Regions from separate parts of the Peribacillus sp. YIM B13482 genome, predicted to be linked through region 1. Evidence: riboswitches for the same ligand, from Rfam matches in the RefSeq annotation. Region 1 holds a riboswitch; each other region holds the start of a gene.

What was found. A riboswitch is a leader RNA that binds a small molecule or an ion and turns the genes downstream of it on or off. The one in region 1 is predicted to bind glycine.
Region 2: it holds a riboswitch for glycine, as region 1 does, so the genes downstream of both, gcvT (glycine cleavage system aminomethyltransferase GcvT) here and ACFX4L_RS16565 (PTS sugar transporter subunit IIA) in region 1, are expected to answer to the same signal.
Region 3: it holds a riboswitch for glycine, as region 1 does, so the genes downstream of both, ACFX4L_RS08565 (amino acid permease) here and ACFX4L_RS16565 (PTS sugar transporter subunit IIA) in region 1, are expected to answer to the same signal.
Region 4: it holds a riboswitch for glycine, as region 1 does, so the genes downstream of both, ACFX4L_RS17975 (amino acid permease) here and ACFX4L_RS16565 (PTS sugar transporter subunit IIA) in region 1, are expected to answer to the same signal.

What each region holds. Positions count from the first base shown of each region.
Region 1 is NZ_JBHZPF010000035.1:28,789-36,997, forward strand. It holds gene ACFX4L_RS16540 (YfcC family protein) at 1-1,039, opposite strand, end outside; gene ACFX4L_RS16545 (mandelate racemase/muconate lactonizing enzyme family protein) at 1,069-2,175, opposite strand; gene ACFX4L_RS16550 (MarR family transcriptional regulator) at 2,260-3,576, opposite strand; gene ACFX4L_RS16555 (VOC family protein) at 3,892-4,353, shown strand; gene ACFX4L_RS16560 (aldo/keto reductase) at 4,461-5,363, opposite strand; partial or broken gene ACFX4L_RS16565 (PTS sugar transporter subunit IIA) at 5,732-6,054, opposite strand; glycine riboswitch at 6,108-6,206, opposite strand; gene speB (agmatinase) at 6,371-7,372, opposite strand; gene ACFX4L_RS16575 (aldehyde dehydrogenase family protein) at 7,654-8,209, opposite strand, start outside.
Region 2 is NZ_JBHZPF010000003.1:13,131-21,339, reverse strand. It holds gene ACFX4L_RS03035 (vitamin B12-dependent ribonucleotide reductase) at 1-111, opposite strand, end outside; gene ACFX4L_RS03030 (lipoate--protein ligase family protein) at 501-1,337, opposite strand; gene ACFX4L_RS03025 (rhodanese-like domain-containing protein) at 1,541-1,924, shown strand; gene gcvPB (aminomethyl-transferring glycine dehydrogenase subunit GcvPB) at 2,086-3,543, opposite strand; gene gcvPA (aminomethyl-transferring glycine dehydrogenase subunit GcvPA) at 3,536-4,882, opposite strand; gene gcvT (glycine cleavage system aminomethyltransferase GcvT) at 4,900-6,006, opposite strand; glycine riboswitch at 6,143-6,225, opposite strand; glycine riboswitch at 6,229-6,316, opposite strand; gene ACFX4L_RS03005 (DEAD/DEAH box helicase) at 6,690-8,209, shown strand, end outside.
Region 3 is NZ_JBHZPF010000012.1:31,089-39,297, reverse strand. It holds gene ACFX4L_RS08570 (amino acid permease) at 384-1,772, opposite strand; glycine riboswitch at 2,326-2,404, shown strand; gene ACFX4L_RS08565 (amino acid permease) at 2,604-3,944, shown strand; gene ACFX4L_RS08560 (DUF3311 domain-containing protein) at 4,212-4,412, shown strand; gene ACFX4L_RS08555 (sodium:solute symporter family protein) at 4,409-5,890, shown strand; gene ACFX4L_RS08550 (hypothetical protein) at 6,054-6,248, opposite strand; gene ACFX4L_RS08545 (hypothetical protein) at 6,396-6,701, shown strand; gene ACFX4L_RS08540 (hypothetical protein) at 6,658-6,843, shown strand; gene argH (argininosuccinate lyase) at 6,886-8,209, opposite strand, start outside.
Region 4 is NZ_JBHZPF010000041.1:19,731-27,939, reverse strand. It holds gene gcvPA (aminomethyl-transferring glycine dehydrogenase subunit GcvPA) at 1-957, opposite strand, end outside; gene gcvH (glycine cleavage system protein GcvH) at 959-1,354, opposite strand; gene gcvT (glycine cleavage system aminomethyltransferase GcvT) at 1,502-2,611, opposite strand; gene glyA (serine hydroxymethyltransferase) at 2,758-4,008, opposite strand; glycine riboswitch at 4,193-4,296, opposite strand; gene ACFX4L_RS17975 (amino acid permease) at 4,623-6,002, opposite strand; glycine riboswitch at 6,290-6,346, opposite strand; glycine riboswitch at 6,350-6,449, opposite strand; gene ACFX4L_RS17970 (hypothetical protein) at 6,730-6,972, opposite strand; partial or broken gene ACFX4L_RS17965 (amidohydrolase) at 7,776-8,209, opposite strand, start outside.

The DNA.
Region 1 (8,209 bases):
TGATTTTCCCTTCTTCCAGCACTACTGTTATAGCCCTTGCAAAACCGACGATCAATGCCCCAAATGTTACTGCTTTGGCCCCATCGATAAATGAATCGAAAATTTTCCCAAGCTGAAGCCCCCCTACAAGCCCGCTAACGATGCCCATAATCAAAAAAGAAGCGGTAAGCTCGGTTAAAAACCAATCCCATTTGAACACACCATAAATGTTAAAAGCCAGCCCAAAGGTCATCGCTATGAAGACCAGCTTGTGTCGGCCCGTCAATTCGGGGAAATCGACCAAACCAGCCGTTTGTTTTTCTTTTAGTTCAATATCATAGATTACACTATTTTCAGGATTTCGCTTAACCTTATTCGCATACCGGCTAACATACCAAATGGCAAATGACAGTACAAAAATATAAATAACGAATCGAAAACCGATTCCAGAGAATAAAGGTACTTCAGCCAGTGATTGCGCCACCCCTACCGTAAATGGATTGAGCATGCCCCCGAAAAACCCACTGGCTGCACCAAGTGTAATCATGGCCGTTCCAGTAACTGCATCAAAGCCCATTGCCCTTGCTATAGCGATACCGATCGGTACAAAGATAATGGTCTCTTCTGCCATCCCCATGCTAAAACCGCCAATGGAAAAAAGCAGCATACTCAAAGGAATTAAAAGCTTTTCCCTCCCCGCAAGAGATCGGACCCCTTTGTATACCCCTGCTTCAATGGCCCCGGTAGTTCGTATGATTGCGAATACACCACTTACAAGAAAAATATAAAAAATAATTTGGGCTCCCTTTTCCAATCCCAATGGAATGGAGGTGAAAAGGTCAAAAAAGCTAACAGGGTCTTGTTCAATAGCATGATAGCTTCCATCAACTACAAGCATTCTCCCCGATTCTTCATCCTTAACCCGGTCGAATTCACCGGCCGGAATCACATATGAAGCAAGTCCTGCCAAGATGATTATGATGAAGATAAGTGTGTATGTATGCGGTACTTTTAACCAAGCTTTTTTCTTGACCGGCACAATATTTTTTTCGGTTTCCATCCATTCACCTCATCCTGTAAATCTTATAATTAAACCAGCTCTTTTTTTATGGTTAATTGCTCAAGAACCTCCTCGTTAATTACGATTCCAAGCCCAGGTTCCCTTGTAAGATGGACATACGGTATTTCATAATCAAGATTCCCAATATCGAGACTGAATAGCAGCGGACCAGTCAATTCAGTGCTGGTAATGTTTTTTCGTGAAATGGCTGTATGGTACCCTGCTGCAGACCCGATCGAGGATTCTACCATTGATCCGATTTGGCAGCTGATTCCTGCGACCTCTGCTGTCTTTGCCAATTGGATAGCCTGATAGATTCCGCCGCATTTCATTAGTTTAATATTGATTTTATCTACAGCTTTCTTTTTAATGATTTCCTGCAGATGGGTTCCGTTATGGATGCTTTCATCTGCCATTAGTGGTATCGTCGTTTTTTCCTTAAGCTCAGCAAGACCGTCAATATCCCCCATTCTAATCGGCTGTTCCAACCATGAAAGGTTAAATGGTTCCAGAGCCTTCACTGCCTGAAGTGCATTGGCATAGGTGCCCCATCCTTGATTCGCATCAACCCGAATTGGAACCTTCTTCCCGACTTTTTGTCGAACTGCAGCAATCCGATCTACATCTGATTCAATATCCCAGCCAACCTTAAGCTTTAAAGAACTATAACCTTGGTCGACAGCTTCCTGTGCTTTTTCAGCCATCATGCCCGGTTCGTCTATACTTAAAACCTTAGCGAAAGAGAGGGATTCATGGAACTTCCCACCTAATAAATCATAAATCGGCAATTTGGTGTATTTCCCCATCAGGTCATAGCAAGCTATATCAATGGCCGCTTTTGCCGAGGGATTTCCGCTGATGGCGGAATTCATGATATCGTGAATCATTTCCATATTAAATGGGTTTTCCTGCTTTACAGCAGGTAACAGGACATGCTTTAGTACTTCGAATGTCGAATAAAACGATTCCCCAGTTACATGTTCATCAGGCACTGCCTCCCCATATCCCACCAGCCCGTTATCGGCTATTAATTTTACGATAACAGAGGGCATATGCTTGTATGTTTCATAGGAAATGACAAATGGCTCTTTTAATGGCAAATGTGTGGCATGAATTTCACAACGTTCAATAAGCAAAATAAACCTCCCCTTTCACTGTCGCTATATGTCGTTAATAAAAACAATATATACCAATCTCCTTTTCCTGTAAAGTCTGAAAATTTAATTTTCGGTAAGTTTCTTGAATTTCTCCGCTGGTACATATAAGTTCCGAGGTCTTCCTTGCCCATATGGATGTTCCTCTCCAATTTTGCTGAGACAGCCGCCTTCAGTAAGTCTTTTAACGAATCTTTCTGCCGATCGTCTGGTACAACTCATGTATTCCTCTAGCTCTGCTGCTGAAAAAGCCCGAAAATGATTTATCGAAATAAACCGATGAATCAATTTTATATTTTTCGCACTCATTTTTAGTTCCCTGGCCAGTATTTGAATGGTTTCATCTTCATTTTTCAATTCCACTTGGTGATTCCCTTCAAATAATGGTCCCTGAAGTTTTTGATCTTCATCCACCAAGCATGCTACCGTTTTTCTTTTTAGGAATTTATCGGTAAAAAATAATGCTTGTGCCGAATGTTTTTCCGCCTCTTGAATCGTATATCCATATCCAATGCCAATTTGGAAGAAGGTTTTAAATTCTTGTTCCATTTGTCCGATGATTTCATCATAAATATCTGATTCAAACGCCTGCAATGCTCCGCGTGTAGTATAAATCAAATGTGGATTAAAGTATTCAAGAGAAACGCGAGCCTGTAATCTCTTACTCAATTTCTGTAAAAAATTTAAAAATAGATCACTTTCATTAAGCTTTTGTTGATAATCTTGAATGGAAATGACAGCAATCTGTGATTCTTCCGTTTTCCTCAGTTTCAGCAAAGATATAGCTCCTGTAAGACTTTCTATTAAGGTATGTTTGGGCTGAACCATAAATCTGGAAGGAATGGATAGCCTTTGAAGTTCCTGATAAACAGCATGAATGCTCGTTAGTGCGAAATGGGTTTTTCCTTCTTTATGCCTGTTGCTATGGAATTGAACGAATTCGGCAATATTTAGTGTCTGGGTGCCTTCTTCCCTTTTGTAAACCCACGGGTAATCCTTCACATAAAGGGATTTTACTACGACTTCCGATTCTTCCAATACCTTCATTAACTGGTTTTTATCCGGTAAATCGATTGAGATTTCATTTATAGTAACCTTTTCCGTATGAGAAATAGATAACAACGAAAGCGCAACTGTCAATTCATCAAAAGGGACATATATAGCTTCTATTAAATTTCTTTTAACTTGTTCGTATCCATAATAAAAAGGGATGGAACCTGAAAACAATACTAGATCAGTTTGTTTACCGGCATCTTCTATTAATAGACTGGTTTCTTCCGGCAGATCATATTGAAAGGAAATGAATTGTACCTCAGGAAACAAAGGAAAGTGGACAGATAAGGATTCCAAAAAATACTTTGAGCCTATTACACCGATTTTCATGTTGCTTCACCTCGAAAATGAAATTTTATTTTTATTATAACGGTAGAATCGTATTAGTAACTACAAATATTCACCAAAATCCTGCATCTGAGTTTAAGCCTGTTTCATCATCAAATTTCGGAAATGTCACCTTACGACAAACTAACATCGCCCATATTTGTTTTTTATTGTATCTTATTAATAGGGAATGGAGAATCATGTTGTATTACGTTCCCATGGAATTTATCCGGTTTTAATTTCGAATGACCAACTTTTAGTTTCACATTTAAAGTAACTAAATCACTGACAAAACGTTTTTTCTGAGAGGAGTTCAAGATGATCAAAGGTCTCTATGAAGCCCATTTACCAGTATCAGATATGCAAAGGTCGATTGATTTTTACCGCAAACTTGATTTAGAACTTGCCTATCAAAGCGAGAGGGTCGTTTTCTTCTGGCTTGAGAAAGGGAAAAGTTGGCTTGGTCTTTGGAAAACGAACCAAGTGGAAATTCCCTATCATCCTTCCATCCGTCATGTGGCATTACAAATTGATATAGGTGACATGCCATCGGCGAAAGATTGGCTGAAAAATAGAGGAATTGACATTCGGCCTTTCTTTAATTTTACTGAAGGACAGCAGCCTTTGGTTCTCGATAATAACCCGCAAGCCCATGCGGCCATTTATTTTGATGATCCAGACGGAAATGTACTTGAATTGATTGCTCCATTAAGGCTGGACTTTGAGGGAAGTTTTGGAGAGATGTCATTAGAAGATTGGTATAAACGATTCCCAATTTAAATGGAGAGATGATTCCAGTTGTTATTTTTGCAATTTAAGAATGGGACCCCCCATCCGGGTGTCCCATTGCTTCTGGGGAAGGATTCTTGTTCAAGGGCACAAATGCATTACGGGATATCATGCCCCATCGAGCTAGTTAAAATGTTAAACCATTGTTCTTTTTTCATACTTAGATTTAGTGAATCAATGGCGCTATCCAGTCGTTCTTTCTTACCGGAACCAACGATCGGAATGATTTTTGCAGGATGTCTCAACAGCCATGCATACATAACCTCATCTATTCCATTAGCACCGATTTCTTCTTTTACGATTTCTAACGTTTTTCTTAAGCGGACAGCCTTTTCGTTTGATTCTTCAAAGATGCTTCCTCCTGCGAGTGGTGACCATGCCATAGGAGCCACGCCCATTTCCTGACATAAGTTAATGGTTCCGTCTTCGAAGTTTTCAAGATTGTATGTAGAAAGTTCCAGTTGATTTGTTACTAGAGGATATTCAAGGTACGCTTGAAGCATATCCCATTGCGGTTTTTTGAAGTTCGATACCCCAAAGTTACGGACCTTTCCTGATTCTTTTAATTGATTAAACGCCTCAGCCGTTTCCGATGGGTCCATCAGGGGATCAGGACGATGGATAAGTAATAAATCAATATAATCCGTTTTAAGATTCATAAGGGATTGTTCAACAGACTTTATAATGTGAGTTTTATTAGTGTTATAATGGTGGCTTTTATGAGAAGGGCGGTTTTCTGATTGTATGACTATGCCACATTTCGTAACGATCTCCATTTTTTCGCGTAAAGATGGCTTTAATGAAAGGGCGTTCCCAAAAATCTCCTCACATGTGTAGCTACCATATATATCAGCGTGATCATATGTAGTGACCCCCCGATCCATTCCATGTTCAATAAGAGATAGGATTTCTTCGGTGGAAAATTTCCAATCTGCCAATCTCCACATACCGTGAACAATGCGTGAAAGACTTAGATCTTCAGTTAGATTGACTCTTTGCATGTTGTTTCTCCCCTTTTATATCATGATTGGGCTTGCTAATTAGGTGTTTGTCATGGCTTACCTATGTTGCGGTTTCTTTCCTTATTATCCTTCATAACATATTGGTTAATTCTGTGCTAGTATCCTTGGCTCCTGCAATGAATCTTAGTATAATTTAAAATTTCGAAGAATCCTAATCTTGAGTGACCCTCACATGCCACATTTTTAGAACGTTAGGTTCATGAACTTTAGATAAGTTATATATCGCCCCCTTGTGGATGCAGAATCCCACGTAAGATCCATAAGAAAAAGGCTGCCGTAGCAACCTCCTAATCGAATAATCAAGAATTCATTTCCATCTAGCTAGCATGAAATATCAAAATCCTTAGTTAGTTCTTTGAAGTTTTCTTGTGTAATTCAACGATTTCTATCGCTAAATCTTTTGTTGTCATGGAAGTCATCAAGTGATCTTGAGCATGGATAAGAGCATTGGAATTTCGAATACCTCACCACTCACTTCTTGTTGAATCAAACCGGTTTGGATTTTATGTGCAGCAAACTCATCTTCCGCTTCCTTTAATTTTTCTTGGGCATCGCTTGATTTACCCTGTTTTTGCAAGGCGATGGCTTCCATTGCACAACTGCGGGCATTTCCGCTATGGAGAATTAATTGAAATGTTAATTCAGATAGATCCTCTTTCGTTTTCGTCATATGAACACCCTCTTTTTTGTTCGCAAAAAAGGACAGAAAAGGGTAATGGCAACATTCCCTTCTCTGTCCTTTTACCTGAGAGATTTGTTCCAAGTTTTTTTTTGGAACTTGATCCTTCGGTGGCTGTGCATTGCACTCTCACACAATCGTCATCCGCTATATTTTTTTGAAACACTGTAAATATTTGTGACCGTAAATTATTTGCATAAGTGGTTTTTATGGTATCACTCTTTATTTATACATATTCAGAAAACTAAGAAATGATAAAACGAAGGAAAATCACTTTATATCAGCAAACGCCTTCAAATTTAATAGACTAATGCTTTTTTATGAAGTTCAGCTCTTGCTGATCGCTGATTGTATCCTGGTTTTTCTCTTTTTCTTTTAAAACATAACTAAGCAAGTCTAATGAGAGACGTGCTGCCACTTGTCCAGTTATTCCCGCATGATCGTAAGGAGGAGCTACTTCTACCATATCAAAACCGATTACTTCTCCTCTTTTTGCAATTCCATGGAGTATTTCGTTGACTTCATCATAAAGCAGGCCTCCAGGAGAAGGCGTGCCTGTCGCAGGGGCGATCGATGGATCGAGGCCATCAATGTCCATGGTAATATAATATTTTTCACCTGCTGGAATAAGTTCCAGCACCTGTTCAAATCCCATCTTTCTCATTTGACGTGGAGACAAGATGACACTTCCGTATTCTCTGGAAGCATCGACATCTTCTTTTTTACTGCTGCTGATTCCACGAATGCCCAATTGGAAAATCTTTTGAACATGATTCATTTCAGATAAGCGGCGGATGCAGCTTCCATGTCCAACCCGCATTCCTGAACGGTGATCTGCCCAGTCTAAATGCGCATCAATCTGGATCACATGAAATGGCCCGAGTTCTCCCAAGCCCCTTCCTACTGGTATTGTAATGGAATGATCTCCACCTAAAACAACCGGCATTGCACCTTTTGAAACGATTTTTCGAATGGCTTCTTCCGTATTATCATGGGATTGCATCATATCCCCATGTACCATGTCTACATCGCCGCAATCAACTACTTTCCATTTCGGGCCAAGATACATGATATCATTTTCAATATCATAGGCGCCATCTAACCCGAAACTATATAATGTAGAGCCTTCACGAATTCCTCTTGGACCCATTCTTGCTCCTGACTTCCATTGTGTTCCCATATCATTTGGAACTCCAATGACAGCTACATCTGCATCTAACTGGTCTAGATCAGGACATACGGGATATTTCCCGAAAGTACAGATTCCGGTAAAAGGTAAATTAAGATGTTGTTTTTTATTATTCGACATGAACTTTGCCTCCCACTTGTATTACGTTCTCCTAATGTCTCCTAATGTTCTCCTAATATATATGCAAGCTTCATGCCAACCTATAAAACTAGACAAAACGGAATTGTGTTGTCAATAATGACTACCAGGAACCGACACAGATTTCTTTCTGTTCCAGGCCATCTTTAGATATAATATTTGAAATAATGGTAATTCAAAAAAATGCTTCCTCTATTAAAAAAAGTCAAAAATTTCTCGATGTAAGCACTCTCTTTTACTCAATTATCTTTACTTCTCCATTTTTAATGATCAAACCACTTGGTTGGCTCCACTTCTAAATTAATGTTGATTTGTTTTACCTCACTAAACTCATCTAAACCAAAAGTTCCTAATCCGCGGCCAATTCCGCTCTGCTTATAGCCTCCCCACGGGGCTTCATTGTAGGCTAAATTATAGGCATTAATCCATGTAATTCCGGCTCTTATTTTCTTAATCACTCTTAAAGCCTTTGCACCGTCTTGGGAAAATACACCTGCTGCGAGGCCATATGGGGTATCATTGGCAAGCTGGATGGCTTCCGCTTCATCTTTAAACTTTTGTACAGTCAGTACTGGCCCAAATATTTCTTCCTGAACAATTCTCATGTCCGGTTTGGTATTAACAAATATTGTCGGCTCAACAAAATAGCCCTTTTCAAGCCCATTGCTTGTTATACGCTTGCCGCCGCAGGCTAATGTCGCCCCTTCTTCTATGCCATGTTGAATATATTGGAGTACCTCATTCATATGTGCTTCACTGACAAGGGCACCCATTTCTGTAGAAGGATGATCACCAGGACCGACTTGGATCTTTTTCGCT
Region 2 (8,209 bases), on a different contig from region 1:
ATGCGCCATTTTCATATCAGCAGTTACAGGGTGAACCTGGGGAAATAAAGAAATATCCTTATTCAACCTTTCTAGATCAACCTTTAAAGCTTCTTTTATTACAACCGACATAATTCCCTCTCCTTTATATGTTTCAAGATCCGTTCTTGCTGCCGCAAATCTATATGTAGCCTTACATGTCCGTTTCGCTTAACAAGTACCCTAAATTTATCATAGCGAAACCCAAAAATCAACATATAGTGTCGCATTAAATATTTCAACTACTATATATTGTGTTTGTTTTGAATAACATTTAATTTTGTCAAACGATAAATCAATTAATATAGTTAGCAAAAGGGAGGAAAATGTCGATTTATAATAATTTTTCATCAGATTTCAATTAATTTGGACCTTGCTTTTTCCCCATGCCTTTTAGGGCTTATCCCTGCAAGGAATAGCTTATTTGGTCAAACAAATCTGAAAAAACTTTTTTATTATCCACTTTAATTATCCTGCTTTTTCTATCTCATGAAATTCCATTCATCGCTTTCATATTTGCTTTCTGCAATGGCCTTCACTTCCTGCAATTGCTTTTCAGTTAGGACGTATGGCTCTAACTCGATCGAAAGTCCTTCGGCAAAACCTTTTTCAAAAGCTTCTTTCGCTTCAGGGATGGTAACCTTTCTTCCGGCAATGTCATTTATGGCCACAGCTTTATTTTTTAAGCTTTTTTGCATTCTCTCCTTAACCCTGTCATTTGAGAATTTAAATACGCTAAAGAGCTTATCATCATCAAGTTCAAGCAAAATGGAACCGTGCTGAAGGATGACGCCCTTTTGCCTGGTTTGAGCGCTGCCAGCGACCTTCCTGCCCTCGACGACCAGTTCATACCAGCTTGGAGCATCAAAGCAGACGGAAGACCTGGGCGTTTTTAAAGCTGCTTTTTCCTGATCGGTTCTAGGCACGGCAAAATAAGCATCCAATCCCAGATTCCTGAACCCCATTAATATTCCTTCAGAAATGACACGATATGCTTCAGTAACGGTAGTTGGCATCCCCGGATAGGATTCTGGAACGATTACACTATAAGTCAATTCATGCTCGTGCAGTACCGCTCGTCCTCCTGTTGGTCTGCGAACAAAACCAAGGCCCTGCCTTTTGACCTCTTCCATATCGATTTCCGCTTCTGCCTTTTGAAAATAACCAATCGACAATGTCGCTGGGTCCCAACCGTAAAAGCGTATGATTGGCGGAATTTCCCCTTTGCTTTGCCAGTTTAGCAGTGCTTCGTCCAGCGCCATATTAAACGCCGGTGAACAATATCCAGAATCTATAAAACCCCATTTTTCTTTAGTCATCCTTACCCCTCGTTTCAATAGACTGTTTTTCAATACCCCACAAAAAACTCACATGTAGTAGTTTAACAGACTTTAACACTCTAAAAAAGAAAGTGCTATCAAGTCGATGAAGAATTTGATGAAAATTCTTTTTGATTATTGGGTAAAGCAATTATATAATAAAGATTGTCTGTATTCGTTAAGGTAGAAGGGAGTTTTTATGTTTGGAAATATTATATACACTGCTCATCATCTTAGGAGTGGTTATTGCGTATTCACTTTTTAATTGGTACCGCCAGCGTAAAATCGTTAAAACATTAACACAGGACGAATTTATCGCTAACTACAGAAAAGTGCAGCTAATCGATGTGCGGGAACCGAATGATTTCGATAATGGTCATATCTTAGGCGCAAGAAACATCCCTATGACGCAAATGAAAACCCGCTTGGTCGAAATTAGGCCGGACAAGCCTGTATATTTGTACGCTCAAAGCGAAATCATCAGCGGAAGAGCTGCAGCCATGCTATACAAAAAGGGCTACAGGGAACTTTTTCACTTAAAGGGCGGTTTCAAGATGTGGACCGGGAAAATCAAAGCAAAGAAATAAGACCCCATCTCCGCATGGGCTCTTTTAAATTAAAAAGCCTTCATATGCATCATGCGGGCTCTAGGAAAATGAAAGTTAACTGTTCGACTTTAATGAATTCTTACATAAACATGAAAAATCCCCGCCGGCAGGCAGGGATTTTTTTCGTGTAAGCTATCAGTCTATGCTTGATAACGCAGAATAGGTTTTCTTGCAGCAAGAGTTTCATCAAGCCGCTTAATAACGGTTGTATGCGGAGCTTCCTGAACGATTTCCGGGGTTTCTTCCGCTTCCTTGGCAATCTGGATCATTGCATCGATGAATGCATCCAGCGTTTCTTTTGACTCGGTTTCAGTCGGTTCTATCATCATTCCTTCTTCCACGTTCAACGGGAAGTAAATGGTTGGAGGATGATACCCGAAATCCAGCAATCTTTTTGCTATATCGAGGGTCCTTACCCCTAATTTCTTTTGCCTGCGTCCGCTTAATACGAATTCATGCTTACAATGACGATTATATGGTAAGTCAAAAAATGGTTCCAACCTACGCATCATATAATTGGCATTGATGACCGCATTCTCTGTGACGGCTTTAAGGCCATCAGGACCCATTGAACGAATGTACGTATAAGCTCTAACATTTATCCCGAAGTTCCCATAGTATGGTTTTACCCTGCCAATGGATTGCGGGCGATCATAATCAAGAACGAATTGCTCATCTTGTTTAACAACAAGCGGTTTAGGCAAGTAGGGAATCAAATCCGACTTTACCCCTACAGGGCCGGAACCCGGACCGCCGCCGCCATGCGGACCTGTGAATGTTTTATGGAGATTTAAGTGAACCACATCAAAGCCCATATCACCCGGGCGTGCTTTTGATAGGACTGCATTCAGATTGGCTCCGTCATAGTAAAGCTTCCCACCGGCATCATGGACAAGTTGTGCCATTTCCAAAATGTTCTCTTCAAACAATCCCAATGTATTGGGGTTCGTCAGCATCAAGGCCGCCGTATCCGGTCCGACAACACGCTTTAAATCTTCAAGGTCGACTAACCCATTTTCATCGGACTTCACTGTAATCGTTTCAAGTCCGGCAACAGTCGCAGATGCAGGATTCGTACCGTGTGCAGAATCAGGTACAATCACTTTCGTCCGTTCTGTATCGCCATTCGCTTCGTGAAAAGCGCGAATCATCATCAACCCTGTCCATTCACCGTGTGCACCTGCTGCAGGTTGTAATGTCACTAGATCCATCCCTGTGATTTCCGTTAAATGTTCCTGCAAATCAAATAATAGTTCCAAGGCTCCCTGGACTGTAGTCGGGTCTTGATATGGATGGATATGGGCGAAACCGTTAAAGCGTGCCACATTTTCATTTATTTTCGGATTATATTTCATCGTGCATGAACCCAGCGGATAAAAACCCGAATCCACCCCATGATTCCGTTTGGAAAGTGCTGTATAGTGACGCATGATATCCAGTTCGGACACCTCAGGAAGCTCTGCCTCTACTTCACGGATGTAGTCGGCAGGAAGAATTTCTTCGAGCGGAATAGTTGCAACATCCATTTCTGGCAGACTGTACCCGATTCGACCGGAAGTGCTGATTTCAAAAATGAGTGATTGATCTTGATTATTCATGTTGATCCCCCAATTCCTGCGCAAGTGCATCGATTTCTTCTTTTGTTCTAAGTTCCGTTACCGCAACCAGCATATGGTCTTTCAGCTCAGGATAAACCGTCCCTAAATCGAAGCCGCCAATCATCCCTTTTTCAAAAAGGTTTTTATTGATTTCTGAAAACGAAGCAGGCAGTTTAATGACAAATTCATTAAACGAAGGACCGTCGAACATCACTTCTATCCCTTTTGCCTTTATAGCTTTTTTCGCATAGTGCGCTTTTTGAATATTTTGCACGGCCATTTCTTTGACACCCTTTTTCCCAAGCGCCGTCATTGCAACAGAAGCTGCCAAGGCATTCAACGCTTGATTGGAACAAATGTTGGATGTGGCCTTATCACGGCGAATGTGCTGCTCACGAGCTTGAAGTGTCAACACAAACCCCCTTTTTCCATTTTCATCCACCGTTTGACCGACGAGCCGGCCCGGAACTTTCCGAACAAGTTTATTAGTAACGGCAAAATATCCACAATGAGGTCCCCCAAATGCCGCTGGAATGCCGAATGGCTGAGCATCTCCCGTTACGATATCTGCACCGAGTGAACCTGGGGGTGTCAAAGCCCCCAGTGCAAGCGGATTACTGGAAACGATAAACATGGACTTGACGCCATGAATGATTTCTTCCATTTCTTTCAATGGCTCTATCCGGCCAAAAAAATTCGGATATTGCACAATCACTCCTGCAATGTCATCTTTCATTAATTCCTTTAAAGCAGCCATGTCCGTCACACCGTCTTTATAAGGAATTTCAATCACTTCCACGCGTTGCCCTTTGGCATATGTCTTCACAACTTCTCTTGATTCAGGATGAACTGCTCCTGAAATGAGAATCTTCTTGCGCCGTGTCTGACCTGAAGCAAGCATGGCCGCCTCAGCCAGCGAAGTCCCGCCGTCATACATGGAGGAGTTAGCTACATCCATACCCGTCAATTCACAAATCATCGTTTGATATTCAAAGATGGCTTGCAGCTCACCCTGTGAAATTTCGGGCTGATAGGGAGTATAAGCCGTATAAAATTCAGAACGGGAAAGAACGTGATCGACGATGACCGGTGCATAATGGTCATAGACACCCGCACCAAGGAAGGAAGCATAATTTTTAAGATCCGCATTCTTGGCAGCAAGCCTTGATAATTCTTTCATTAATGCAGGTTCCGATTTAGCAGGCTTGATATCGTATTCTCCTTGAAAGCGAACACTTTCAGGGATATCATTGAAAAGTTCTTCAACAGCAGGTACCCCTATAACTTCCAGCATTTCTTGTTTATCTTGCTCTGTCATGGGTAAATAACGATGTTTCATCTAATGACCATTCCCCTCTATTTACGTGGTTTTTTATAAAAAGGTGTTTGTATTATAACGGCTTTCAAACGTTTGGAACGGATTTCCACTTCAATTTCCGCATCCAGCACCGAATATTCCTTATCGATAAGTACCAATCCTACGTTTTTCTTCAACGTTGGTGATTGGGTACCAGTCGTGACCTCCCCAATGACTTTGTCCCCGCTGTAGACCTTATACCCATGACGAGGAATGCCACGGTCAATCATTTCAATTCCCACAAGCTTCCGGGGTGCCCCTTTCTCCTTTTGTTCAGCAAGAACGGCTTTCCCGAAAAAATCGGCTTCCTTATCCACTTTTACCGCAAAACCAATCCCGGCTTCTATTGGAGTAATGTCCGCTGAAAGCTCCTGCCCATACAGCGGCAGTTTCGCTTCAAAACGCAGGGTATCACGAGCACCTAAACCAATCGGCTGTATCCCTTCTTCCTTTCCGGCATCCATTATCGCCTTCCAAAGGGCAGGGCCGTTTTCACTGTCGCTATATATTTCAAAACCATCTTCACCAGTATATCCAGTACGGGATACCAACGTGGAGATACCATTTATCATGACATTCTCCTTGAACTTGAAAAATCCAATTTCACTTAAGGCAGTATTTTCTGAAAGTTTTTGCAATATCTTCTCTGCAGATGGTCCTTGAAGTGCAAGCTGTATATAGTCACTCGATACATTCGTAATTTGGGCATCTTCCGTTAGATTAGCTTGCAGCCAATCGAAATCTTTTTCTGTATTCGCTGCATTGACCACGAGCAGATAGTCGTCTTCCGCCCTTTTATAAACGATGAGATCATCAACCGTCCCGCCGTTTTCATAACACATGGCCGAATATTGGGCACCGCCCGTTTGCAGCTTTGATATATCATTAGTCAGCATCTTCTGTAAAAAGGAAAGGCTCCCAGGACCCTTAACATCAACTTCCCCCATATGCGATACATCGAACAGACCCGCTTTTGTACGTACGGCTTCATGTTCGTCCTTTATACCCGAAAATTGGACAGGAAGTTCCCAGCCGCCAAAATCAATCGTTTTCCCTCCGTATTCACGATAAACCTCAAATAGTGGTGTTCTTTTTAAATTGGTCAAAAAATGACCCCCCTCAGATTTTTTAAAATTAAATTGGCTTCATTATCAAAGCTTTTTGACCTTACGCATCAGATATTCTGATTCATGATGTGAAAAAAGCACAAAAAAGGACAGAGAAAGCCCGTTTGAGCTTTTTCTCTGTCCTGAAACCTGAAAGTTTACCTATATAATAGGTTTTCCCCTTTGGTGGCCGTCCCAAACGGGCGGCGCTCTCCAGAGTTGCGTCCAATAAGAGTTCTTTTGCCTGAGAGATTCACTGCTAAGTTTGCTCCTTCGGCGCTACATCCGTAGTCTCTCCCCTTATCTTCACCCGCATATTATGGTCTACCAATGAAATTAAGCGAATAAGCCCCACCCATTAGTAAAACCTTTGAGCATCATAGAATGCATTCTCTGCCAAATCTCCAAAAACTCCAGAAAAACGTTTAAATGATCTCCTTCGGTAATCATGGATAAAGCAGGTACCTATAGCCCATACTAAGAAAACGCGAACTGCAAAATCGATACAAAAATTCTTTTTAGCGTTTGGAAATTGGAATTTTCTAAATATACTTATATCCTACCCTAAGAAACTTATCTCTGCAATATCTTTTGAAGAGAAATATTTTTCTTACTTCACATATGAAATGTTCGGTTTTTGACCTTATATTAAGGAATTTATGATTTAAGAGGGAGTTATTTCTATGAAAATCAATATATCCTTCAATTCTGAATGGAATGACGAGTTTTTACAAAAAGTGGAAAATGATGGTCCATGGGGAAATTGGGAGCTTTATAAGTTGGCGGTTAAAATGGAGGAAAATCTCATCATTCCTGATTTTGAAGGTTTACAGGCACCCAAGCACCTTCCTCAGTTAACCCCGCTTCCCCATCAATTGGAAGCTGCAAAGCAAGTGGTGGAAAAGATGAATGGAAAGGCCATTTTAGCAGATGAAGTAGGTCTCGGAAAAACAATTGAAGCCGGCTTGATCCTAAAGGAGTATATGATCAGAGGCCTTGTAAAGAAGGTATTGATCCTTGTACCAGCTTCCCTTGTAACACAATGGGCTTTTGAATTGAATACGAAGTTTCATATTCCGGCAGTCGTTCAGAGAAAAAGTTATGTATGGGACTCCTGTGATGTGGTCATTTCATCCATTGATACAGCGAAACGCGCTCCACATCGTGATATCATTTTCAATCAGGAATATGACTTCATCATCATTGATGAAGCTCATAAACTTAAAAATAATAAGACGAAGAACTATGAATTCGTCCAAAATCTGAAAAAGAAATTTTGTTTACTCCTGACAGCTACTCCCATTCAAAATAAAGTCGAGGAAATTTTTCACCTCGTTTCGTTATTAAAACCAGGCCACTTGGGAAATGCCTCACTCTTTTCGGAAAAATATAAAGGGAAAGGCCGGAACATAATTGAAGATGAACACCTAAAGGAATTGGTCAACACTGTGATGATTCGAAACCGGCGGGCCGATACTGGTATTGAATGGACAAAAAGGCATGTGGAAACCATCACCATTGAATTTTCTCCAACCGAGCAGGCATTGTACGATGCAGTTTCAAAATTCAAACCTATTTCTGATGGAACAAAAGGAAGCGCCTTTTCAGCTCTCACTCTCCAAAGAGAAGCCTGCAGCAGCAGAGAGGCGGTCTTTTATACTTTAAAAAACATGAAAGCCAAATACGACCAGCCTACCCCTGACTTTTTGGCAAAGCTTGATGATTTATTTACAAAAGTGAATGAAACGGTTCAGAATTCAAAAGCTGAAAAAGCTTTGGAACTGATCAAGAAAATTGATGACAAAGTGATTATCTTTACCGAATACCGAGCTACTCAGCTTTATCTACAATGGTACCTTCAACAGAATGGAATTTCTTCAGTCCCATTCCGAGGCGGATTTAAACGTGGAAAGAAAGACTGGATGCGAGAATTATTCCAAAAGAAAATTCAGGTATTAATTGCAACAGAAGCTGGCGGGGAAGGGATAAACCTTCAGTTCTGCCATCACTTGATTAATTTTGACCTGCCATGGAACCCCATGAGGCTTGAACAAAGAATTGGGCGGATTCACCGCCTTGGACAGGAAGAGGATGTCAGGATTTATAACTTTGCCACGAAAAATACTGTTGAAGAACATATTCTAAAGTTACTATACGAAAAAATTAATTTATTTGAAAAAGTAATTGGTGAATTGGATGATAT
Region 3 (8,209 bases), on a different contig from region 1:
AAATGAACCGTTCATTTTTTACAAATTATATCCCAAAACCATTTACATAGAATTCATGCACTAGTTAGGAAAATCTTATTTTCTGCCAAAGGAAATACTTGAAATACTCCATATCTTTATTAAGAATTTTTTCTACAATAACCAAAAAAAGTCATGCACAAGTTGGGAAAAAGCCTGAGGGATGAAGATTTCTCTTTATCTCTCTTTGTTTTATCCACAATTTATGCACAACTTTAATTAGTGTCTATTATATTTATACTAAGGGGAAACACACTCGGCAAAGCTCGAGTCATGTACGTAGATTAAACAAGATGATCTCCCAAAATCCTTATTATAGAAAAACTCGTATCACTCATCTTTTTATCAAAATGGCACGAGACTTCTTAACTGGAAATCTCATCATCGGATTTAGCATCCAATGGTATTCGTTTATCCATTTTCAGCATGTAATAACTTACTACGACCAATGCTAGGAAAACAATCCCGACAACCAAGGAAATCCTGGTACTTGGATTGATCCACATACCCACCAGCACCATCAGTAAAAAGGCAATTGTCGCATAATTACTGTAAGGGGCAAACGGCATTTTGAACGGATGTTTCTCCATTTCAGCGGCATTTACCTTTCTGAATTTAAGCTCACTGATAAGTATGACAAACCATGGAATCATTCCGGGTAAAACACTCGCACTGTACACATAAAGGAATAATTCCGGCGGTGCAAGGTAATTCAGGACAACCCCGATACCCAATCCTAATAGTACAGCGATCGTACAATATGCCGGCACTCCACTTTTAGATACTTTTGCAAAGATTTTAGGAGCTTGGCCATTCAATGCCAGTGTGTAAAGCATACGCCCTGCACTGAAGATCCCACTGTTGCATCCGGACATTGCCGCAGTGATTACGACAAAGTTAATGATGCCTGCAGCTGCTGTGATACCGATTTTAGCAAAGGTTGAAACGAATGGACTTCCGATGTCATCTAGTTTATCCCATGGATAAACCGTCACGATGACGAATATAGCGCCAATGTAGAAAATTAAAATGCGCCATATGATTGATTGGATCGCTTTTGTTACGGTCTTCGTTGGATTCTTCGCTTCTCCGGCCGCGATGCCGATGAGCTCAACCCCTTGATAGGAAGCCACGACAAGGGAAAGCGCAAAGAAGAATCCTGTCCAGCCTCCCGTAAAGAAGCCGCCATTTGCCCAAAGATTCGATAATCCAATTGCGTCTCCGCCATTCCCTATTCCAAAGAAAATAAGGCCAAGGCCGGCAATGATCATCAATACAATCGTTATTATTTTTATAAGCGCAAACCAAAATTCAAATTCCCCGAAAGATTTTACGGAAATGAGGTTGGCTGCCCCCAAGATGATCATGGCGACCACACCTGGTATCCAAGCTGGTAACTCCGGGAACCAATACTGCATATACATTCCAACGGCGATGATTTCGGACATTCCTACGATTACCCATTGAAACCAATTGCTCCAAGCAGTCATATAACCTGCTAAAGGATGTATATAGCTGCTAGCAAAGGATGCAAAAGAACCCGTAGTCGGTTCTAAATATAGCATCTCCCCCATAGAACGCATGATGAAAAATATAAATATACCTGCGATGGCATATGCAAGCATTACAGAAGGCCCTGTCCATTTGATCGTGCTCGCCGATCCCATAAATAACCCGACCCCAATGGTTCCGCCCAAAGCTATCATTTGAATGTGACGTGCCTCCAGCCCTCTCTTTAATTCCTTGTTTGACATGATTAACTCCCCCAGATGCAATATTAGCAGCAATGCTCTTCCATCCTTACCGCCAATCGACTCTATTTATTATTGTGGTTAGAAATGCCTTATCGTAATCATATAAATAACACTTTAATTTTGTTTTCTTATCTTATAATAGTAAATACTCTGTAAAAACACAAATGTATTTTTCAAAAAAACAGTTGTCAAATATATCTTGGCGATTTTTCCTATCTTAAAATACCTTTTTTAAAAAAAGTGAATCAGTATTTTATAATAGTGATTACATAAAAAAAAAGAGTAGAAAACAATCACTTCTGCTTTGAACCATTCAAAGTCTTTTCAAGTGAACGTTTAAAAAAATTAAAACCATTTCAATGTGTTATAAACCTCCTATAAGACTGGCTAACTCCCAAAAAAAATTGTTGACCTTCAGAAAAATAGATGATAGAATTCCAATATTATTTTATAAGTATAATGAATGCTTCAGCAGTGGAAGATCACCGCAGACAGACATTTTTACACAACCGCATACAAGCAAGCGATGAATGCTATGGATGACACTATAGCAGGAGCAGCTTCTGGAGAGACTGTACAAGATGCAGCGCCGAAGGATTCACAATCTCAGGCAAAAGGACAGAAGAGTAACGAATGATAAATTGTTATTCTGAACCCTTTAAGAGATTGGTATATCCAATCTCTTTTTTTATTGTCCACTTTGTGATTGGACTTAAAACAACACTCGTGAAAACCATTGGCAAGCTGGGTGAAAAAATCACCTCTCTCTCCAAGACCATGCAGGTTTGAAATCATTCACTACCAAGACTATAAAAGACGGGGGCGTACGAATTGGCTAAACAGGAATTAAAAAGAGATTTAAAAAATCGTCATGTACAACTTATTGCAATAGGAGGAACCATTGGAACCGGTTTATTTTTGGGATCCGGAAAAGCCATACAAATGGCAGGTCCATCTATCATCTTCTCCTATCTAATAATTGGAATTGCCTTGTTTTTTGTGATGAGAGCCCTAGGCGAATTGCTCTTATCCAATGCAGGGTATACGTCATTCACTGAATTCGCAACCGAATATGTCGGCCCATGGGCTGGCTTCGTGACCGGTTGGACATATTGGTTCTGTTGGATCATGACCGCAATGGCCGATATCATAGCTGTCGGTGTCTATATACAATACTGGTTCGATATCCCTCAATGGATACCGGCTCTAATATGCCTTGTCATTCTGTTAGGATTGAACCTATTGACCGTTAAGTTATTTGGCGAATTGGAATTCTGGTTTGCCATCATAAAAGTAATCACGATCATCACCTTGATATTCGTAGGAATCATTCTCTTGGCCATCGGCTTCAATACCAATACGGGAACGGTTTCCCTAACGAACCTATGGACTCATGGAGGCATGTTCCCAAATGGAATTTCCGGATTCCTGTTGTCTTTACAGCTGGTCGTCTTCTCCTTTGTAGGTGTCGAATTGGTCGGGGTTTCAGCAGCAGAAACGGCGAACCCGAGAAAGAACATTCCGTCTGCCATCAATAAAATCCCAGTCCGGATTTTACTTTTCTATGTAGGTGCCATATTCGTCATTCTCTGTGTCAACCCTTGGACACAACTGGATGCCACGAGCAGCCCATTTGTAGAAGTCTTTGCGCTAATCGGCATTCCTGTCGCTGCAGGGATCATCAATTTCGTCGTTTTGACATCAGCTGCTTCTGCATGCAACAGCGGTTTATTTTCAACAAGCCGAATACTCTATACGTTAAGCAGGAATGGAGAAGCCCCTGCTAAACTTGAAAAATTAAATCAACAGGCTGTTCCTAGCAATGCCTTATTAACATCAACAATCGTTGTATCACTAGGAGCATTGTTAAGCAAACTGATACCGGAACAGGCATTTACCGTTGTGACAACCATCAGTGCCATCTGTTTCATATGGGTATGGAGCATCATCTTGATCTCACATATCAAATATTCGAAAACACGGCCGGACCTAAGAGCCGAATCAACTTTCAGGGCTCCTTTTACACCCTTTATCAATTACGCCATTTTAGGATTATTCCTGTTCATCCTTATTGTTATGCTATTCGCTGAAGCCACACGGCTATCACTGCTCATGACGCCAATCTGGTTCATGGTCTTGGTGATACTATATAACTATCAGAAAAAAAGATAGTAAAAGGATAAAGCCTTGAACTCAATAAGAATTCAAGGCTTTATCTTTTATCAGCGGCTCTGTTGCTAAAAATATATCAAGCAACTGCATTAAATTTCATATCAAAATAGTGTAAGCTTATATTTATCATCGGTTCCTTATCAAAGAAGGAATATCCGTCATGTATGAATTTTCCATCCAGTTTGGTTCACCCATCCATCAGTGGCACTGAAGTAAAACCCCCATTGTTGGACGTTTCACTTTATTTAAAACGGAGGGGTTTGTTTAATGAAGATTCTATATATCCTTACTCTAGTTCCTTTTATAGGCATACTAGGATTTCTACCTTTTGTTAATAGAATAGAACCTTATGTATTAGGGATGCCTTTCAATATGTTCTGGATGGCTATGTGGGTGGTCCTTACCTCTGCCATCTTGGGCATCATGTATAAGCTGGATCCCCGGAATCGGGAAGGTGACCAGGAATGAATATTGCCCTCATAATCATTTTAGCTTTTTTACTACTATCGATATTTTTAGGCATTCGTTCTTCAAAAGGAAAAGATATGAACTTGGAACAATGGACGGTGGGCGGACGCGGTTTTGGTGCAATATTCGTCTTCCTGCTGATGGCTGGGGAAATCTATACGACCTTCTCCTTCCTTGGCGGCAGCGGCTGGGCCTATGGCAAGGGCGCACCCGCTCTATATGTTCTTATTTACATTACTTTGTCTTACGTATTATCCTATTGGCTCCTTCCTGAAATATGGAAATATGCCAAAGAAAATAAACTGATGTCCCAATCCGATTTTTTTGTAAGCAAATATAAGAGTCCCAGTTTAGGAATTTTGGCTGCGCTTGTTGGTGTGGTGTCGATGATTCCAGTGATCGTCGTGCAGCTGAAAGGATTGGGGATCATTGTCTCAGAGGCATCTTATGGTGCAATCTCAATGTCTGCGGCGGTATGGATGGGGGCAATCGGCCTTACCATTTATGTAATGATTTCCGGTATACACGGCTCAGTCTGGACAGCAGTCATTAAAGATATCATGATGATCGCTATTATAGGATTCTTAGGAATTTATCTGCCCATTCATTACTTTGGTGGATTTCAGCCGATGTTCGAAGCAATTGATGCGGCCAAGCCTGGTTTTCTAAAGTTCCCCGAGCAGGGACTTAGCATATCATGGTTCATCTCCACGGTAATATTGCTCGTATTTGGTTTCTATATGTGGCCCCAAGTTTTCAGCGCGGTTTATTCAGCTCGCAGCGGGAAGGTATTTCGAAAAAATGCCATCATCAGCCCTTTATATACGCTCATGCTGTTATTCGTATTTTTTGTAGGGTTTACAGCTATATTGAAAGTGCCTGGACTCGTAGGGGCAGATGCAGACCTCTCATTGCTGCGCCTTTCGATCGAGACCTTTGACCCATGGTTTATAGGTATAATCGGCGGCGCTGGGTTGCTGACCGCATTGGTGCCGGGATCCATGCTTTTGATGAGCGTCGCTACACTGCTCGCTAAAAACGTCTATAAGGAATTTGCACCTACAGTATCAGATCGCCACGTTGTAAGATTGGCAAAGATCCTTGTGCCAATCATTGCCCTTATAGCCGTCTACTTCACCTTAAACGGCGGCGAAACGATGTCAGCATTAATTCTCATGGGATACAGTCTCATCACACAGCTATTCCCGTCCCTTCTATTTAGTCTGAAGAAGAAAAAGAATCAAATCAATAAATATGGCGCAATCGCCGGTATCCTCACCGGATTGGCCATTGTGATCTGCATTACACTCAGTCATTCAACAATAGGGACCCTGTTTCCATCCTTGCCACAAGCAGCGAAAGATTTGAATGTGGGAATCATCGCCTTGGCATTCAATTTCATTGTGATGATAACGGTAAGTCTTGCCCTCAGGAATCATGCGGTTCAGTTGGAACCAAAATCCGTTAACGATATATGAAGCACTCATTGATGCTGATTATTTTGGAAATCCTGTGAATGAACATCGGAAGGCTCAGTCAAAAGACTGAGCCTTCCTTCGAATAATACAGTAATAATGTCCTTTTTCTTAAGAGTGATTATAGAAAGTTAATAGCCGTCAAAAAACAATGTCTCATAATAAACTACCAATCTTTTTTGTTTATAATCAAATCCCCTATTTTAACTAATAAATTCATCAAGGTTCTGACTACTACCAGACCATCCATAGCTAAATCATATCCACCTTTTAATAAGGCTTCCGGATTAAAGCAAAAAGTAATCGATATTACAAAAGCTATTAAAATCAGGATAAAACCGAACTGAGATCTATTTGACATTAACGTTCCGCCTTATATTATGTATTTTACAAATAATAGCATCGTTTTGGAAATAATCTTCATTTACTATCATTAGGGAAATCTCAGTTGTAATAGAAATCAAAATAAATAGCCACCCTAATAAAGAATGACTATATATTATGAAATATGAACTTTAAAATACATCCCGCATTGCTTTTACTCGCGATTGGAGCAAATACTCGTGAATTCCACGCTTTTACTCGTGAATTTGGAGCAAATACTCGTGAATTCCACGCTTTTACTCGTGAGTTTGGAGCAAATACTCGTGAATTCCATGCTTTTACTCGTGAGTTTGGTGCAAATACTCGTGAATTCCATGCTTTTACTCGTGAGTTTGTGCAAATACTCGTGAGTTTCACGCTTTTACTCGCGATTGGAGCAAATACTCGTGAGTTTCACGCTTTTACTCGCGATTGGAGCAAATACTCGTGAATTCCACACTTTTACTCGTGAGTTTGGTGCAAATACTCGTGAATTCCATGCTTTTACTCGTGAGTTTGGTGCAAATACTCGTGAGTTTCATGCTTTTACTCGTGAGTTTGGAGCAAATACTCGTGAATTTAATGCCCGTTAAAACTCATAACTTAGTAATCCACTAAAGCCTTCCTTCCATCATTCAATGTTTTAACCATTTCCTTATACTCTGCAACGCTTGTTCCAGTTTTTGTTTTCTATTTACAATCATCCTCGAAACCTCTTTCGGGCTGGGCCCGCCTTGAATGCTTCTAATTTCCACAAAGTATTCAGGAGAGATGATTTTTTTCCATTCGTCTTCAGTTAAATTCACTGCAACGAATTCATTGATGATCTTGTTGATTTCTTGTGTGTCCCAATCATATAGCTCTTTCCCTTCACTTATCGACCGTTTTGCAATTGTACTTGCTATGGAATGGGCTTTTCTAAATGATATCTCGTAATCTCTTGATAGGGTATCAGCTAATTCAGTAACCGTTATACTGGATTTTGCGGCCATTTTTTTTGTATGTTCTTCATTTACTTTCAATGTTGATATGACTGCATACATTAGTTTCATGACACGGCCTGCATTCGAAAAAGCCCGATATAAATGCGGCTGTAAATCATCTTCCGTATCGACGATATCACCAAATGGTGTGTTGTGGATCATATTCATTGCAGCAAGTGCATCACCATACGCACTGCTTGCAATCGAACGGGAATGTTCAATTGATACTGGGTTTCTTTTTTGCGGCATGATGCTGCTAACTTGAACATAAGGATCTGCCACATGAAATGTACCAAACTCCCTTGTCACATGCTGCAAGAAATCTTGAATCCACCTCCCAGTATTAACCATGCACGTCATAATGGCAGTTGCGGTTTCCAATAAATAATCAGCCCCGCCTATCGAGTCATAGGAATTTTCAACAACCGCCTCAAACCCAAGCAGTTCAGCGGTACGGTTGCGGCTGATTGGAAAACCAGTAGTTGTTAACGCAGCCGCGCCCAGGGGGGATTGGTTCACCGTTTCATAGGCTGCCCATAACCGTCCAATATCCCTTTGAAGAACGTCATAAATGGCTAAAAAATAATGGCCTAATGTAGTCGGCTGAGCCGGTTGGGTATGCGTGTAACCAGTAATATAGGTTTCTATATGTTTTTCTGCCTGCACCAAGAATGCCTCGCTCAATTGGTTTGCATAGCCGATCAATTGGAGAAGATGACCTCTTATAACAAGCCGATACATCGCAACTCCCATATCATTACGGCTGCGGCCGATATGAATCTTTCCTGCGAGCTCGTGACCGATTTCCTCGCCAATCTTTGCCTCCATCATGAAAAATAAGTCTTCGAATTGAGGTTGATAGGTCAGGAGAGTGAGATCTGTTTGAGCCACTTTCCGAATCCCCTCCAGCATGGTTTTCGCTTCTTCTTCTTTAATGATCTTTTGTTCCGAAAGCATGATGACATGTGCCCGATGA
Region 4 (8,209 bases), on a different contig from region 1:
CTGTTCACGTGCTTGAAGTGTTAACACGAATCCACGCTGTCCTTTTTCATCTGCTGTTTGGCCTACAATGCGTCCTGGGATTTTGCGCATGAGTTTTTTATTTACCGCAAAATAGCCGCAGTGCGGACCGCCAAAGGACATTGGGATTCCTAATGGCTGCATATCACCGATTACAATATCTGCCCCAAGCTTCCCAGGAGCCTGCAAGAGTGCTAGTGCAAGAGGATTGGCGCTTACGATTAAAAGGGCACCATGTTCTTTCGCAATTTTCTTAATTGCTTTTATATCCTCAATGGAACCGAAGAAATTCGGATATTGAACAATTACGGCAGCAGTGTCCTTATCTATTTGTTCTTGCAGCTTCCCTAAATCTGTAACCTCATCAGCTAGGTTTACTTCCTCAGCTGTATATCCCGGGCCTCCTGCTACTGTATGTAAAATTGCCCTGGATTCAGGATGTACCGCTTTGGATACAAGAACTTTCGAACGTCTTGTAGATGCAACAGCAAGTGATGCAGCTTCTGCAAGCGATGTAAAACCATCGTACATGGAAGAATTAGCCACATCCATACCTGTCAACTCACAAACCATCGTTTGAAATTCAAAAATTGCTTGTAATTCACCTTGACTGATTTCCGGTTGGTAAGGTGTATAGGCTGTGTAAAATTCGGAGCGTGAAATCATATGGTTTACCACACTTGGAATGTAATGATCATATGTACCCGCACCTAGGAAAGTCGGATAATGATTCGCATTTTTGTTTTTGATAGCAAGCTGGTTCATTCTTTTCACAAGCAGAGGTTCAGGAACCGCCTTTGGGATGTTTAGCTCACCCTGCAATCTGATTTCAGCTGGAATATCTTCAAATAACTCATCTATCGAAGAAATATTTAAAAATGTGAGCATCTCGTCTTGGTCTTGTTTCGTATCAGGAAGGTATCTATAAGTGGCTGCCATATTATTCCTCTCCTTCATTAGTAAATGCTTGATACTCATCTTCGTTTAGAAGCGAGTCTAACTCTTCTGGATTGGACATTTCTACTTCGACTAACCACCCTGCTTCAAATGGATGCTCGTTAATCGTCTCTGGAGCGCCTTCTAACTCTTCGTTTACAGTAACTACCGTACCTGAAACAGGTGAGTAAAGTTCGGAAACTGCTTTAACCGACTCGATCGTTCCCATCGATTCATTTACAGCTACTTCATCATCAATCGCTGGGTTTTCAACAAAGACGATATCACCTAACGCTTTTTGTGCATAATCAGTGATTCCAATACGTACACGATTTCCTTCTAATTGTTGTACCCACTCATGTTCTTTGCTATATCTAAAACTTGATATTACCTTCGTCATTGTATTTTCCCCTTTTCTTTTGGTTTTTTTCACTATTGCCATAATTCAGAATATAGTTTGGATGATTTGCCGATTTCAAGGCTACATGCAAGGTAACCGCAATCGACTCCTGAAAACTGCAAGATAACTCTATTAAAATATTTCCGCTTACCTTTTATAGAATGGTGCATTAACAATAACGGCTTCAATCTGTTTATTTCGGATTTCCACTTGTATCGGCGTCCCTACTTCAGCTTGATCGGCTGATACCAAGGCAAGACCTAAGCTTTTCTTCAAAGATGGTGATTGTGTTCCTGATGTCACAATACCTATTTCCTCTCCATCTTTAGAAATTATCTTGTAACCATGACGCGGAATTCCCCGGCCTATTACTTCAATCCCTACTAATTTTCGTTTTAATCCAGTTTCTTTTTGTTGTGTAAGAGCAGATTTTCCAATAAAGTCACTTTCTTTGTTAGTCTTTACTACAAAGCCGATTCCTGCTTCCAGCGGGCTGATATCGTTACTTAGTTCTTGGCCATAGAGTGCAAGACGTGCTTCCAGCCGAAGCGTGTCCCGTGCACCAAGTCCGCATGGTTTTAATCCATTCGTGGCTCCTGCTTCTAAGATCTTTTCCCAAAGTACTTCCGCTTTGTCTGCAGATAAATAAAGTTCATATCCATTTTCTCCTGTGTAACCTGTACGGGATACAAGTACATCGGTAATCCCCGAGATGTTGACATGTTGGGCGAATTTAAAAGTACCAATTTCTGATAAATCTATTTCCGTTAACTTTTGCAAAATGCTTTCTGCCTTTGGTCCTTGGATGGCAAGCTGAGCGATGTCTTCAGAAATATTTTGGAGTGCCATCTCTCCTTTTACATGCTGCTTCATCCATTCGTAATCTTTCTCAATATTTGCGGCATTAATGACGAGTAAATATTTTTCATTCCCTAATTTATAAACTAATAAATCATCGACGGTTCCACCGTCTGGATAACACATTGCGGTATACTGTGCTTGATTGATGCTAAGCTTTGTTACATCGTTTGTAACAAGGTAGTTAATATAACTCTCGGCATCTTTCCCTTCCACAAGTACTTCTCCCATATGAGAAACATCAAAAAGTCCTGCTTCAGTTCGAACAACTTCATGCTCTTCTAAAATGCTAGTAAATTGAACCGGCAGAGCCCAGCCACCAAAATTAATAACTTTTGCTCCGTATTTTTTATATACTTCAAAAAGCGGTGTTTGCTTTAATGCTGTTTCAATACCCATGATCTACCCCCAATTATGATTTTTTGTAAAATAGATGTTCTTTCACCTGTTACCGGTTTCTTTCATTGCCATGATTCCAAAAGACATATCTCGCTGCCATGGCCGTTGCTCAGGTTTCAGCAAAGGCATAATTGCTGCCCCTTTCTTCACACAGTCGTTGGCTCTTGAAATAACGGATAAACACCACAAATCTCTTTAGTTGTTACTCTTGCTTTCTCAATAACGGCTTTATTCCCTTTACTTTTTAGAACCGTTGCAATCACTTCGCCAATTTTCACCATCTCTTCCTTCTTCATGCCTCGAGTTGTTAAAGCTGCTGTCCCCATTCGGATACCGCTAGTAACAAATGGCTTTTCTGGATCATAGGGAATCGTATTTTTATTAACGGTAATGCCCGCGTCTTCCAATAACTTCTCTGCTTCTTTTCCTGTTAAATTCCACGGACGTAAATCCAAAAGGACAATATGATTATCTGTTCCGCCAGAAACAAGGGCTGCACCTTCATTTTTTAATGTTTCGCCAAGTGTTGTAGCATTTTCAATGACTTGTTTCGCATAATCCTTAAAGCTTGGTTGTAAAGCCTCGTTGAAAGCAACTGCTTTTGCTGCAATGATATGCATTAGTGGACCGCCTTGAATTCCCGGGAATACGGATTTATTAATCGCTTTGCTTATTACTTCATCGTTCGTTAAAATGATCCCCCCCCGTGGTCCTCTTAATGTTTTATGAGTTGTACTTGTAATAACATCTGCATATGGGATTGGGGATGGATGAAGACCAGTAGCTACCAGCCCGGCTATATGAGCCATATCCACCATAAGTTTTGCACCAACTTGATCGGCAATTTCTCTAAATCGTGCAAAATTAATCGTTCTTGGATAGGCACTTGTCCCAGCAATAATCAATTTAGGTTGTTCTTTCTTTGCAATAGCTTCCAACTCATCATAATCAATTAGCTGAGTATCTTCTCTAACTCCATAAGACACAACTTCAAACCATTTTCCTGAAACGCTGACTGGACTTCCATGAGTTAAGTGGCCACCATGTGAAAGGTTCATCCCCATCACCTTATCACCAGGCTGAAGCAGTGCGAAAAAAACTGCGAAATTGGCTTGTGCACCTGAGTGAGGCTGAACATTTGCATATTTGGCACCGAAAAGCTTTGTTAATCGCTCAAGAGCTGCTTGTTCTGCCACATCGACAAATTCACATCCACCATAATAGCGCTTTCCTGGATAACCTTCTGCATATTTATTTGTCATCACGCTTCCCATGGCCTCTAATACATCAGGGCTAACAAAGTTTTCTGATGCAATCAATTCCAGTGTTTGATGTTGACGTTGTCCTTCCTTCTCAATGGCTTCAAAAATGGTTAAATCATTTTGTTGTAAACTCATTTTATTTTCCTCCTCAACGTTTTTACCTAATTCTGAATTTTCGCTCAATTAATTTCAATATGGTACTAAACACTTAAGTTTCTTTCCCCCTACAGGCCTACTTTTCTATGAAAACTGTTAATAACAGTATGCTTTACACCCTTTTTTGCACGCAAAAAAGGACAGAAAAGGGTCGTAGCGTTCTCTACCCTTCTCTGTCCTTTTACCTGAGAGTTTAGCTCCATTTTTAATAGAGCCTTTCCCCTTTGGTGGCGTAAATGTTTATACGCGCTCTCCAGAGGTGCGTCCATTTGTGGTTCCATCTACCTGAGAGATTTGTTCCAAGGGTCTTTTTGGAACTTGCTCCTTCGGTGGCTTGTCGCTTTGCACTCTCCCACAACTGTCATCCGCTTATTCAATTGGTACATTTAGAATAGTTGTTGATAATAATTATGTCAAGCATTTTTGAAAGCGCTAACAATAATATTCTAAGATATTTTTTTGAATTTTAATATGATCATCCAGATATCTTAAGCTTTTTATAACGGGCAGTTTTTTACCCACCGAGTTGGAAAATATGGAGCGGCAGCTATCTGGACAAACATCGTTAATGGGATCAAAGGGTTTCTTGCCACTTAATTCCCCGCTGCCTCTCTCTGATTCGCCTGATCTACCTTCGTTTTGCGCATCTTATAAATCGCAATCAGCATAATAAACCAAACAGGAGTTACGATTAAGGCAACACGAGTATCGTTCGCAAGTGCAAGAACAACAAGGACGAACGCTAGGAAAGCAAGGATCAAGTAATTGGAAAATGGATAAAGTGGTAATTTAAATTTGTTCATTTTCACTAGATCTGGTCTTGTTTTACGATATTTCAAATGGCTGATGACTGTAATTCCCCAAATAAAAATGAAACATACTGTAGAGATACTTGTAATCAAGGTAAATACTCCTTCAGGCATTAAATAATTCAAAACAACGGAAATTAAAATGACAACCGTTGAAAAGACCAATGCATTGGAAGGTACTTTACGGTCATTAAGTTTTGCAAACGGTACAGGTGCATTTTTATCTTTGGCAAGTGAGTATACCATCCGGCTTGTACTGAAGATTGCACTGTTACATGCCGAAGCCGCCGATGTTAAGACGACAAAATTGATGATACCAGCAGCTCCAGCGATACCTACGGCCAAAAATACTTGGACGAATGGGCTTTCCATTGGGATGATTGCGTTCCACGGATAAACACTCATAATGACAATAAGTGCGCCAATGTAGAAAATTATAATCCGAATAGGAATATTATTGATCGCTTTGGGGATAACTTTTTCTGGATCCTCTGTTTCACCTGCTGTTAGTCCTACAAGTTCAATGCCAACAAACGCAAACACTACCATCTGGAATGAGAGGATAAAACCATTTATTCCATTTGGGAAGATACCTTCGTGACTCCATAGATTCGTGAAACTTGCTGCGCCTGAATCAGTGGAAAAGCCTTTAATAATCATGAAAATACCGATAACAATTAGTGCTAGAATAGCTATGACTTTAATTAATGCGAACCAGAACTCCATTTCGCCAAATAGTTTTACCGTTGCAAGATTCATAAATAGCAGAATGACAAGTGCAATTAATCCTGGCATCCACTGTGGTACAGAGGGAAACCAGTATTGAGTATAAAGACCAACTGCTGTTAAGTCGGCCATTGCGATTGAAATCCAGCAAAACCAGTAGGTCCAGCCGGTTACAAATGCAGCCATATTACCTAAATAGTCTCTTACAAAGTCGACAAAGGAATGATAGTGCAAATTAGATAAGAGTAGTTCTCCAAGTGCGCGCATGATTAAAAAGCAAATGACGCCTGTAATCATGTAAGCAATTAAAATGGATGGCCCGGCTAAATGAATAGATTTTCCTGCTCCAAGAAATAATCCCGTTCCGATTGCCCCACCAATAGCGATGAGTTGTACGTGCCTGTTTTTTAGCCCTCTATCTAACTTTTGTTCCTGCATACGAATTCCCACTTTCTACTTTTATAGGATACTTGGATTTTTCCCCAATAAAGAGTCTGTCTTTCAATGAGTGTGAATTATTAGCGTACTGGGAAACTGTCCACCACTGTAAGCGCTTTCTTGGATAGGTACTAGATATAGTGAAATAGATCTACCATCCTTTTTGAAAATATAGCGTTAATTGTACAAATCAAAAGATAGACTCATTTATCATTAATGCACCTCCTTTCTTTTTATCTTTCCTAGTAAAAAAAGGACAGAGGAAAGATAGGGATTTTCCTATCTTCCTCTGTCCTTTTACCTGAGAGTTTAACTCCTTCGGTGGCCTATGGCTCTCTTCAGAGACGCGTCCTATTGTAGTCCTTTTACCTGAGAGATTAGTCCCCTGCTTTTTAGGGTTTGCTCCTTCGGTGCTAAACAATGTTTAGTCTCTCCCACAATCATCATCCGCTGATATAAAGTTGTTTTAATAGTTGTATACTATCGGTTTTTAATGGACATTTCAATGGTTATCTGAAAAAACTTTATTTTCTGAAATTTCACCACAGACAATTTTCAACTTTATGAACAGTATATAATTTAGAAGTTATTAGCTGCGAAAAATCAAACTTATTAGCTGCTTTTCTATTCGCAAGGAATCCTAACAAGCTTATGTATAAGCGAAACATTTTTGCATTTTTCCGATTGACTATAAGGCTAAATTTTTAAGATAGGAAATTACATAAGTCTATAGTTTTAACATAATTGATGTATGGAAAAAGAGAAAATTCGCGACACGCGAGAATGCTTGCAGCAGTAAAGATTGGTTAGAAGCTTCCTCCCTAAGTTCAGCAGTAGTTGCAGAAGCTTTCTCTTTTGCAACTTCCTCTTTGTCCCCACCACCTGCTATATTAGCAATGATGATAATTGCTAGAACCCATACCCACGACTTCTTTGGTTTCTTTAGTTTGATTTCCTTTTCCTTATCCATTTACCTCTTACCCCCATTTCAGTTTTGCAGACGGACTGTTGTAAACAGAAATAGAATAACATAATTTAGATCAATAAGGTTTATATTTATCATCACGTATTTATTTTCACTTTCTTTGTTAAATCATTATGTATTCGAACCAAATACAAAAAAGGAGATTTGAGAATCCTTTATTTGGAATTTCATGAAAGGGAGTTAATGAATACTCCTAAGTAGTATAGTTTACAGTTTTGTCCAGATTAAAAAGAAAAGACCAAGTATTTAAGAGCTGAAACTATAACTTTTGGTATTGAACCACATCTATCTTTTCGGCCAAAAAACCCAAAGGTAAATGATTATTCTACAATACTTGACGTGTTAACAAAACGATTTTCCATTACTGTTTACCAGCGTCAAACTGGGACTTTAATTTGGTTAGCAGGCACCTTTTAAAACATGTCTATAAAGTATGATCAAATCTATACCTTACCCTGATAAAATAACAGATTATAAGGGCGTGTTTAGATTTATCAAAACACGCCCTTATAGAAATTCAATTGAAGCATTCTTTTATAAAAGGGGATGATTTATTTGTATTCCCATTCATAAAAATAGGTGAAAATTCGAAGTTATCATTGCCTTTTCCAGTTAGCCCCTCCCTTCACCATGCATGAAAGTTTCCCTTCACACGGAGATCCGACTATCAGCTACAACCCATTCTTTAGCCTTTCTCGGTATCAGTTGCTTATTATCAATAGAATTATCTAATACAGCAAAGCATGTCATCATCTGTACCACGTCTTACAAATATTCTATTCTTTTTCCTAATCTAACTCATAATAACCACAAACAACATATCCTACTGCTTTTGCTGCCACGAGAAGGGCATCTTCATCGATATCAAATTTAGGATTATGATTAAAATAAGGTTTTTCTACTCCTTTAGGTGTACAAGCAATGTAAAAGAAGCAGGAAGGAATTTTTTCAGCATAGTAAGCAAAGTCTTCAGATGGCGGCATTGCTGGAAATTCCTTTACTTCTTTAATATCTTTATCATTTGCATTCTTAAGTGACTCGGCAACCTTTCCTGTTAATTCAGGATCATTATATAAAGGTGGATAGTCATTCGTATAAGTTAGATCACATGTTACACCAAATTCTTCTTCAAGTCCTTTTACAAGACGTTTAACTTCTTTTTCAATTTTATCTCTTGTTTCAACAGTCATATAACGAATATCGCCTTCAAGCTCTACGCTGT